2 regions of the Exiguobacterium sp. UBA1053 genome follow, and region 2 is predicted to be linked to the other one. Evidence: riboswitches for the same ligand, from Rfam matches in the RefSeq annotation. Region 2 holds a riboswitch; the other holds the start of a gene.
The links. Region 2 has a riboswitch for thiamine pyrophosphate ahead of B3G15_RS14500 (ECF transporter S component). Riboswitches for the same ligand answer to the same signal wherever they lie in the genome.
Positions count from the first base shown of each region.

Region 1 (5,616 bases), on a different contig from region 2:
AAACTTATCGTACTTCTGTTTTTTGACCTGACCCGCTTCCGTCATGACGCCTAAGCGAATCAGAAACGGAACCGGCACACCGTCTTCTAATAGATAGGTTTTTTTCCGGTCATGCGACAAGAGAGCTTTCATCGGCTCCTTTTTGGATGTCTTGATCGCGACTTTCATCTTTTTCGAGAGCTGGAATTGCCATTCTTCTTCTTCAAAACGGAATAAGAATTGACGGAATTCCGTGAACCAGTCATCGAGTCGTCCGACGAAATCGTCAATTAAAATATTTTCATGCTTCATAACGCGTTCAAATTGAAACTCTACCTGCATCATCACCGTATCTCTTAATAGAATCGGTTTTACCTTGATTCGTCGGAGATCATTTGATTTTTGACGCGGATTACTTATCGTTGCATGGATCAGTGTTCCTTGCGTGATTTGCGAGGCAAGACTCGCTTTTAATTCATGTAGTTCCACTAGTCGTCCCGTCCTTTTCTGATGTTCTTTCGAAACTGTAGCAAATTCGTACCTGTTCGACAAGTTTACACGCTTCATCATTCGTACGTAATCAAAAGGAGGAATGCATCATGTTCAAAAAAATTCTCTCACAAATCGGAATCGGTGCCGCAACGGTCGATACACGCTTGACGGATGACCGGTGCGAACCAGGCGGTCAAATTCACGGTGTCGTCCATATCAAAGGCGGAAACGTCGATCAAGAAATTGATCGAATTTATCTTGAATTCAACACGCAGTACAAACAAGAAGTCAATGATAGCACGACGTTCACGACCTTCACGCTCGACCGGTTTGCCTTAAATGAAGCGAAGTTCACGATTGAAGCGGGTGTCGAGCGGGAGATTCCTTTTACATTACGCGTACCGCTGAATACACCGCTCTCCGTCAGCCAATCGAAATCGTGGATCGAGACGGGTCTCGACATCGCTCAAGCCGTCGATCCATCGGACCGTGACGCCGTCATCGTCGAAGCAAACCGCTACCAAGCGACAGTCTTAGATGCGATGGAGTCACTTGGCTTCCGATTGAAAAAAGCCGATACGGAAAAATTACCTGGACGATTCCGGAAAGATTTACCGATTGCTCAGGAGCTTGAGTATTCAGCTCGCAATACACACTACGCCCATAAACTGGATGAGATCGAAATCATCATGCTCCAAGACAGCTCAGGGATTGATTTAATCGTCCAAGTCGACCGTCGTGCGCACAGTCTCGGTTCATTATTCAGTGAAATGGCTGGTGCGGATGAGTCGATGATCAAACTGCGTCTGTCCAATAGTGAACTGCAGGATCAATCGTTCGTCGAACGTCAGCTGACAAGCATCGTGGAACGCTATAGCTGATCAATCGATCGACTTTACTTGAAAGTGATTCCTCTTCAGGGGGAGTCACTTTTTTTCATTCAAGTCAGTCTATCTAAAAACACATTTGAAATTTATTTCAATTTGAAATCGTTTACAAATAAAATATTGTTTTAAAACAAACACCTTGCTATACTGTCCGTATCGAAAAGAATTCCAGTCACGGTTTGACTAAAGGAGGACGTACATCATGAAAAAAATCGGACAGTTCACGTTAACAGCCGGACTCGCAGCAGTACTCGTCTCAAGTAGTTTACCTGTCATGGCAGAGGCAGGATCTTCAGCCGATCGGATCAGTCACAAAATCGACACGATGACACTCGAACAAAAAATCGGGCAGATGATCATGCCGGACTTCCGACAGTGGAATGGCAGCAATCATACGTCGCTTGCCCCAGAAGTCGCGAACATCATCGATCGCTATGATTTAGGCGGCGTCATCTTGTTTGCTGAGAACGTCAGCGAAACCGAACAGACGACGAAACTCGTTCATGATCTGCAAGAAGTCGTCAAACAAGATGCTAGCAACGATATTCCGCTCTTCGTCACGATCGACCAAGAAGGTGGAATCGTTACTCGGCTCGGAACAGGGACGAACTTACCTGGCAACATGGCGTTAGGTGCGACCCGCAGTAGCACATATGCCAATGATGCCGGTCATATCATCGGTTCCGAACTGCGTGCGCTCGGCATCAATGTCAACTTTGGTCCGGTTCTCGACGTCAACAGCAATCCTGGAAATCCTGTCATCGGTGTCCGCTCATTCTCGAGTGATCCGGAGCTCGTCGGCACACTCGGTTCCGCTCTTATGAAGGGAGTTCAGTCTGAAGGCGTCGCGGCGACCGCCAAGCACTTCCCGGGTCACGGCGATACGGCGACCGATTCCCACTATGGATTACCGGTCGTTGACAGCTCCTTGCAAGAACTGGAACAAGTCGAGCTCGTACCGTTCAAGCGAGCTATTGCTGAAGACATCGATATGATCATGACAGGACACATCGGGATGCCGCAAATCGAACCTGAAGTCGTCACGTCGACAAATGGTACCTTCCCTTTACCTGCGACGTTATCGGATGATGTCATCACGGGCGTACTGCGCGAAAAACTTGGCTACGATGGCATCGTCATCACAGACGCGTTGAACATGCAGGCGATCGCCGACAACTTCACGGAGTCAGAAGCCGTCTTAAAGACGTTTGACGCTGGAGTCGATATCGCGCTCATGCCGACGATCCTTCGTTCCGAGCAAGATGTCACAAAGCTCGATCAGATTTTCAAGGATGTGATCGCAGCAGTCAAAGACGGTCGCCTCTCAGAGGAACGGATCGATCAATCGGTCGAGCGAATCCTGACGCTGAAAGCAGAACGCGGAATTTGGAACGGTACGACTGACACGACATCCCTAGCTGAAAAAATCGCGCACTCGAACCGAATCGTCGGCAGTCCCGAGCATAAAGCAAAAGAACGCGCGATGACGGAAGCCGCGGTCACACTCGTGAAAAATGATCAGCGGACGTTACCATTCAAACCGAAAAAGAATGCCAACGTTCTTGTGATCGCTCCTGCGGCGGATCAAACGGACAGCATGAAAAAAACGATCGCTTCCCTACCGAAGAATCGGAACTGGCACGTGACGACAGCGAATTACTCGGCTACTACGCTACCGCTCGACCAAAACCCGACATTACGGGCGCAACTCGATGCAGCAGATTACATCATCGTCGGTTCCAACGTCAACACGAGTGCTAAACTACTACCTACTGCACCAGAACAAGCGATTCCGGCTTCAATCTTCCGCTATGCGAAACAAACGGAGACACCATCCGTCCTGCTCAGTCTCCGTAACCCATACGATGTTGCTGTTCAACCGGACGCACCGGCACATGTCCTCGTCTATGGCTTCAAAGGTGATCCGAACGGTCCAGACTCCGAAGCAGGCAATCTAAAATCAGCGGGACCAAACCTGCCTGCAGGTATCCGCGCGATCTTCGGAACGTTCAAACCGCAAGGCACTTTACCGGTTGATGTGCCGATCTTTCAGAACGGTGTCTTTACCGACAAACTGCATCTCGAATTCGGTGACGGCTTTAAAAACTGGAAAAAATGAGGACATGATACACAAAAGACCGAAGCTCCTTAAAGGATGCCTCGGTCTTTTAATGATGGATATGCAGATTCGGCTTCTGCTTTCGTACGCTCGTAGACACGATGAAGTGAATAAGTCAACGAAGCGTAGAGGACGACGACCAGGACAGTTGCGATAGTTCTCCCCGTTGTAAAACCGAACTGAAGCAACCCCTGAAAATTCTGAATCGTAGCATATGTGCCGTACACCACCATCAATATGGGAATGATGTACCCAACAAATCTCACTTTCACTTTTCCGAGCACCTGTTGCACAACATATGCCGCGAGAATCACGAGTGCGATCACGATGATTTCCATTCCAATCCCTACTCTCACTAAATGGTATTCCTAATTCTACCATTTATTGATTCAAGAAGATACCGCTCGTGCCGGAATCGTTTCGTAAACCGACGTAAACGTCTCTTCCGTCCATCCCATATGCCAAAACAGCAACTCATAATAACAGCTCGTCACGAAATGACGTTTCATCCGCTCGCGTTCCGTCGGGCTTGCTTGCTCCGCCAGCGCATCAAGCCGTGCAATCTGATCAAAGACGACCTTTTCGAACCATTCCGAGCTATACGTGTCGATCCATTGCTGATAGATTTTTTCTTCCGGTGTACACGTCAGTAATTGTTGCCCGACTTCATAATACAACCAGTAACATGGCAAGATGGCAGCAATCGTCTCACCAAGCGTTCCTTCACTCGCATGATGCATGTGCGAGACGTACGCATATGCTGTCGGTGCCGGTTCAAATGCTTCAAGGTCTGCTGCCGTAATACCGAGCGGCTTAAAAAATGATTGATGTAAGCTCAGTTCTGCCTCGTAAGTCGAAGTAGCATGTTCGGCAAGTGTCGCGATCGTCGCGAAGTCGTCCGCTTTTGACGCTGCCTTCGCTTGAATCTTCGCAAAGTGTTTTAAGTAATAGGCATCTTGCATGACGTAATGCCGAAATTTCGAGAGTGGTAACGTCCCCTCTCCGATTCCTTGAACGAATGGGTGCGTAAAACTACTGTTCCAATACGCTTGTGCCGCTTGTTTGATTTCTTGTGTGAATGTCATGATCTCATCCTCCTCGTTTGGTATGAAACGAAAAAACACCACCCCGAAACACACGGGCATGGCGCAAGAAGAACAAGACTTGACGCCACTTCCCTCCGTAAGTACGAACTTAATCAGGTTCAAAGGGTCCGAACGTCTTCGTTCGTCTCAGTCAGCCTACCGACTCCCCTAGTGGTCATTATTCGATTCCCATCCACTATAGCATGCTGAAAATGGAAGTCAAGTTGTCCTCTTTTCGCTATACTATGGAGTGTCAGAAGACGGATGCCGTCTCCATCTACAGACCGATTCCGAACTTCTTTCGTTCTCGTACACTAACTTTAGTACCTGATACTATAATTCATTCTGTTACTCATAATTGGAGGATTTCATTATGCATACACCAACAAAAATCATGGCGTCAGCCGTTATCGCTTCTGCTTTATTACTCCCAACAGCCGCATCTGCCGAACAAGTCGTCGATAAGACGATCGTCACACTCGGGGAGTCGCTCGGCGCAAAGGATAAAGCATGGGTGCTTTCCCGTCTTAATGCACCGGAAGGCATCACGCCGATCATCGCCACTTCTGCTGACGAAGAAAAATATCTCGGGAAAAACATTCCACAGTCGCAAAAAGGCGGCAACATGTATTCGTCGGCTAAAATCGAACTGACGGAAAAAGGAGATGGACTTTCCGTCTCGACGGAGAACATCACATGGGTGACGAAGGATATGTATCTCAACGCTCTCGTCACAGCGGGTGTCAAAGATGCCGACATCACGATCACTTCTCCCTACAAGGTGACCGGGACATCGGCACTGACAGGAATCATGAAAGCGTACGATCAAACTTCCGCTGAGACGGGAATTAAGTTAAGTGACGAACGCAAGGATTTAGCACAGCAAGAATTATCGGTCACATCAGACGTCGGAAAAACGGTCGGCACGGATAAAGTCGCTGACTTAATGAATGAGATCAAGGCTGAGATCGCCAATCAAAAACCGGAAACCAAAGTCGAGATCGAAAACCTGATCGTCCAAGTCATTCAAAACAACAATATCCAGTTGTCTGAC
Region 1 is NZ_DCDO01000003.1:322,376-327,991, forward strand. It holds gene B3G15_RS02650 (class I SAM-dependent methyltransferase) at 1-468, opposite strand, end outside; gene B3G15_RS02655 (sporulation protein) at 579-1,352, shown strand; gene B3G15_RS02660 (glycoside hydrolase family 3 protein) at 1,561-3,477, shown strand; gene B3G15_RS02665 (hypothetical protein) at 3,507-3,815, opposite strand; gene tenA (thiaminase II) at 3,867-4,562, opposite strand; TPP riboswitch at 4,636-4,742, opposite strand; gene B3G15_RS02675 (DUF1002 domain-containing protein) at 4,936-5,616, shown strand, end outside.
Region 1: linked by a shared signal. The riboswitch ahead of tenA (thiaminase II) and the one ahead of B3G15_RS14500 (ECF transporter S component) in region 2 are both predicted to bind thiamine pyrophosphate.

Region 2 (5,616 bases):
AACTCGCTCGGACGCCCGTCAAAAGCAATCCGCCCTTGCTCCATGACGAGAACACGATCCGCGTATCGGGCGACGAGTTCCATATCGTGTGTTGCCATGACGAGCGTCGTTCCGTTTTGTTGTTCCGTCAACAACTGTTCCATGAGCCGCCGCGTCGTCAATCCATCCTGTCCGAACGTCGGTTCATCGAGCAACAACACATCCTTTGACTGCCCGAGCATCGTCGCGACGCTGAGCCGTCGTTGTTGCCCCGTACTAAGCGCAAGCGGTGACTGCTGTTTGACAGATGCGAGTTCCAGCCGTTCGAGCAACGCTGTGCGCTCGTCACTCGTCGCTGCCCGGTGACTCCAGTCGATTTCCGCTTCGACCGTCAGTTTGAGAAACTGCAGATCCGGTTGTTGAAAGACATAGCCGACGTGCTCATAAAAGCGTCGCCGGGAGTAACGCTGAGCCGGACGTTCCTGGAAGCGATATGTTCCTTGATGCGAGAGCAACCGACCGAGTGTTGCAAGTAATGTACTTTTCCCGGATCCGTTTGCCCCAAGCAGCATCACCCATTCTCCTGTCTGCAGGGAAAATGTCGCATCGGTCAGCGGGTAAGGGGCTTTCGTCGATAATGCAGCGACGTGTAACAAGGCAGTGCCTGCTGTAGCGACTGGAGGAAGCACGTGAAGTCGCACTGCTTGTGGTCCATCTATGGGTAGTGTCTCTAACGTGTACGGATACAAAGAAGGAACAGAGATGCCTTTCGATTGAAGCTCTGTATAAGCCTGCGGGAACAAATCCTGCGGATGCGCCGTCGCAGTAATCGATCCGTTCTCAAGTAAGACGATCTGATCGATATATGGCAAACAGACATCGAGTTGGTGCTCGATCAAGACGATCGTTAAATCGTGTTCTTTCTGAATCCGAAAGATCAACGCCATCAGCTCGTGTTGTCCGATTGGATCAATCTGGGCTGTTGGTTCATCGAGTAATAAGATCGCCGGCTCGAGCGCTAGGACCGCGGCGAGCGCGAGGCGCTGTTTCATCCCCCCGGATAGACTCGCGATCGGTGTCGAGAAGGGGAGAGGGAGACCGACGAGTGCGAGTAAGCGTTCAATTCGTTCCTCCATCTCCGCACGTGGAATCGACCGGTTTTCTAAACTAAAAGCGATTTCGCGTCCGATCGTTTCCATGCAGAACTGTTCTTCTGGGTTTTGGAATAGCACTCCGACCGAACCGGACCGGGTAACGGTTCCCGTCTGTTCGACTTCAATCGTCTCAGGTGTCAGTCCGGCTAGGGCATGAAGCAGTGTCGTCTTGCCACTCCCGCTTCGTCCGAGCAGAAGGGTCGTTCCTTGTTCGATCGTCAGCGATACATGATCGAGCACCGACTTCATCTGACCGGGGTAGCGGATGCTGAGGTCGTCGACAGTAATCATGCGACTTCCCGTTTCGCACGTCCGGCCGCAAACCCGTTCAAGACACCGGTCGCAACAAGGCGACGGACGAGAATCGCTGCAAGCAAGCCGCCGAGTAATGCACCACTAATCAATTGTAAACCTGTTGTCGCAAGCAACGTCGTCGTCGTGTAGTAACCGAATCCGTTCGCGATCAGACTATAGACGATGCTACCAATTGCGGCTCCAACACCCGATAACATCAATGTCCAGGTGTCATAACGGCGATAACGCGTCATCGCAAAGATGAGTTCCGCACCAAGCCCTTGGCAGACCCCGATTAGAAGAGCCGATAAACCAAAGTGACTACCCGTGAACAGTTCGACGGCTGCCGCGACGATTTCCGCGATGAGGGCGGCACCTGGTTTTTGAATGATTGCCGCGACGAGCGGGCTCGCGATGATCCAGATCCCAAACATCCAGTTGGCCCCGACTGGTCCGAAGATTGCCGACATCGGTAACCAGAGTGTTGACCAACCGAGATAGATGACGCCGCAAGCGACGGCGAGCATCATCATGACCATGATTTCTTTCATTTTCCAGTGTTGCATCGTGTTCGTCCTCCTTTAAGTGGGGGAGACACCAAAAAAGACCGCCCTCCGTAAAAAGAGAGCGGTCCTCAGAAAAACTGCGCGCAGCAGGAGTCATTGGATGTGATCGCTCCACTTTCCTACGCTAGTATGAACTAGATCAGGTTCGAAGGGTCCGAAGTGAATCGTCTCAGCCAAATGGGCTCCCCTAGTGGATATGGTAATAGATGATACGCTGTTCACTTTAGGCAATCTTCTGTCTATTGTCAAGACACAAAAAAACGATACGCCACGAAGGGCGTATCGATAAACGACTTATTTGTTATCTTCGTTCTCTTCTTTTGCTTCTTCTGAAGACTCTTCCGTAGCTTCCGCTTCGTTGTCTTCACCAGCTTCCGCTTGCGCTTCAGCTTCTGCTTCTTCGATTTCCTCAAGATCCTGCTCGAGTGTAGATTCGACGACAGCTGCGACTTGAATGTCGCCTTCTGTGACGATACGGAAATCTTTTTGTTCCGGAAGATCAGCTACAGAAATCGAATCCCCGATTTCGAGGTTCGTGACGTCGACTTCGACGTTCTCTGGTAATTTATCTGGTGTTGCTGCGACTGTTACTTTAAAGAGTGTCTGTGACAGGAATCCGCCGACTTTAGCGCCAGCTGCTTCACCGACGAGTACGACGTCTGCTTCGACTTCTGTCTCTTCATCCATTTTAACGGCGATGAATTCAACGTGATCGACAGTTGGTGTGAAGACATCCATATCACGACGGTTGATCAAGACGTTAATATTTTTACCGTCGAGTTTCAGTGAAATCAAGACGTTCTCACCGTTTTCTCGAACGATTTTAAGCAATTCTTTTTCTTCAAATGCGATTGGTGTACTTTCCACTTTGTAACCATACACGACACCAAGAGCTTTTCCTTCATGACGTAATTGTTTACGGAGTGAGCGTGGACGTACCTCGCGTTTTTCGGCTGTTAATTTAACTGACATGTTCATTTCCCCCTTGAATTTAGTATAGCCCTCAAAAGGTAATGAATGTAGGAGCAGGACAAGTCCTGAACAATTTAAATATGCTAAGACAATCGGTTTCAGACTCTTTTGAATCTGACGCTTTCGTGACTTTGCATTTCTCTCCCAGGTCATTACGCTGATATTGAGAAACATGTGTGAGTAAGTCACCGGTTTGATGCGGTGCTAGTGAGTTTATACCCCTATGTTTTAAATCCTTAAACCTCTATTTTTTATTTTTTAAAGTCGAAAGACCTCCAAACCGCTTGAAATCAAGGGTTAAGAGGTCTTTCATTTCTTTCATTTTTTATGGTGATGCGTTGGTTTTCACGGACTAATACACGGATGAGACGTTCGATGTGCCGCATCGTCGTCTGTCCCATCGTTGAGATTTGGAGCCATTGATTATGGACGAGATAGTCGCTTTCATATTGAACATGATAGCCCTGGATCCGGAGAGCGTCTCCTAAAGCGGTTGCCGACGGATGGACGATCGTCAGAATTCCCGGCGCTTGTGCTTCTTGAGTCGCAAGCAGGTTAAAACCAGTCGCCCGAACGGCCTGTTCGAGATAAGTCATCTTGATAGCGGCTTGATCGAGATCAAGGGCATCCAGCGCTGCCTGACAAGCCAGCAACAAGTTCGATGAGCCGGAAAAGGCGACGCCTTCCGCATAGAGTCCGAGATCCAGATAACGTGGAATTCGTGGAGAAGGTAGGATGCTGTCTGTATGACCGATGAACGCAAGACCCGGTAAACCACCAATTGCTTTTCCGGAGACGGTCGTGACGAATTTGCAACCAGCGTATGAGAAACGTCCGGTTCCGACGGCGCTGATCGCATCGACGATGAGTGCGGTTTGTTGATCCAGCAGCGCTTTTACCGCATCAAGATCGTAGAGGACGCCCGTAGACGTCTCACAATGTGTCAACCAGATCCAGTCGTATTCCGTTTGATGCAGTTGACTCGCGAGTTGTTCTAAGTCGATTGGGTGACCGGACGGAAGCAGGTGGATATCAAATGACTTTCCTGCTCGTGCCGCGTGATCGATCAAGCGTTGACCGAACTCACCACCGTTTAGGATCAATCCGTGTCCACTCAGTTGTTGTGCGACAATATCATTGGCAAGGGTGCCACTGCCAACAGCCATCGAGACATGTGGCAAATCCAGCAACTGACACATCCGACCACGTAAATCTTGATCGAGCTGGCGCATCGAAGCCGTCCGATGCGGGCGCGGTGCTTGTTGCGCCGCTTGGCGGACTGTTGGTGCAACCTCGACCGGACCGGCTAGAAAATGCAGAGGACGTAAAACGTCCGCGATGACGGATCGTTCGTATGTTGCGCGTGACAACAACATCGGTACGAACTGGGCATCGCCACTACCGAGCGTTGCTGCGATTGGTGTGAAGCCGAACCGCGCATATAGTTTAGCTTCCCGCGTCGTACCACTGATATAGACATGATCAATCGTTTCCCGCTCCAAGTAGACCATCAAAAAGCGCATCAATTGCATGAACGTACGACTATTGCGGTATTCGGGACGAACGCTGAGTAAGCGGATTTCCGCTGGGTCCGTCAGTGTCTCATCTAACGTCACGCCCTTTTCCTCAAGCGAAAAAGGACGATGCTTTCGAATAGCAATCATCGCGACGAGTCGATCGTCTTCCTTGCCGATCAGATAGGTATTTTGATCATGAAACCGGTCAATCCGTTTCCGTTCGGTGTTCGGTTGATGTTGCGGAATCTCTTCCGTGAAGGTGAGGTAGTTCAGTTCATGGATTGCTTCCGCGTCCGAAGCGGTGGCAATGGAAAAGTCGATCATGAGACGTCCTCCTTATGTAATGACTGGCTTGTGAAGTGCATCATGAGCCCACAGGACAAGTAGACTTACGGCAACGGCACACAAGATATTGATGGGTCCCGCGTCAAAGTAGACAGGGAGTAACGGGAGTAGAACAACCGGAATCAGCCCCGCTTTGACGCTATCTTTCGTTACGAGATAAGACAGACCGAGTATGCCTAGTCCGACAAGATATGCCCACGGCGTGATGGCGAAGACGATGCCGGAAAATACGGCATATCCTTTACCGCCACGTCGCGGATGAAACAATGGAAACAAGTGGCCGATGAGCACGGCAAGAGCAACGGGATAAAATGCATCTGTGATCTGTAGTGCAAGAACGGTCTTCGCGGCATCAAACAGATACACGAATAAAAAGGCCGGGAGCCCACCGGCACGATGGGCGTTGCGGGCACCGATGTTTCCGGAACCGACCTGAGCCAAATCGGTACGACTGACGTACTTCCAGAGCGTACCGCCAAGAATACTGCCGATAAGGTAACCAAGCAGGAGATCAAGGGTCACCGATGTTCCTCCTTTGTTTCTACGAGATGAACGAGTTCTTTGACGGTCAAGGCATCACTGTCTGGAGCCGTCAGGACGGCATCGACCATCTGGGCTTTTCGATCTTGTAATTCCGTCATCTTTTCTTCGATCGTCCCGCGTGTCAGCAATTTGATGACCGTCACGTCGGATTGTTGTCCAAGCCGGTGGGCACGATCGGCAGCTTGCTGTTCGACGGCCGGATTCCACCAGCTGTCAAAGAGGATGACGGTATCAGCAGTTGCGAGA
Region 2 is NZ_DCDO01000018.1:151,978-157,593, forward strand. It holds gene B3G15_RS14495 (ABC transporter ATP-binding protein) at 1-1,424, opposite strand, end outside; gene B3G15_RS14500 (ECF transporter S component) at 1,421-1,993, opposite strand; TPP riboswitch at 2,093-2,192, opposite strand; gene B3G15_RS14505 (50S ribosomal protein L25/general stress protein Ctc) at 2,288-2,965, opposite strand; gene B3G15_RS14510 (GNAT family N-acetyltransferase) at 3,256-4,806, opposite strand; gene B3G15_RS14515 (glycerol-3-phosphate acyltransferase) at 4,819-5,349, opposite strand; gene B3G15_RS14520 (DEAD/DEAH box helicase) at 5,346-5,616, opposite strand, start outside.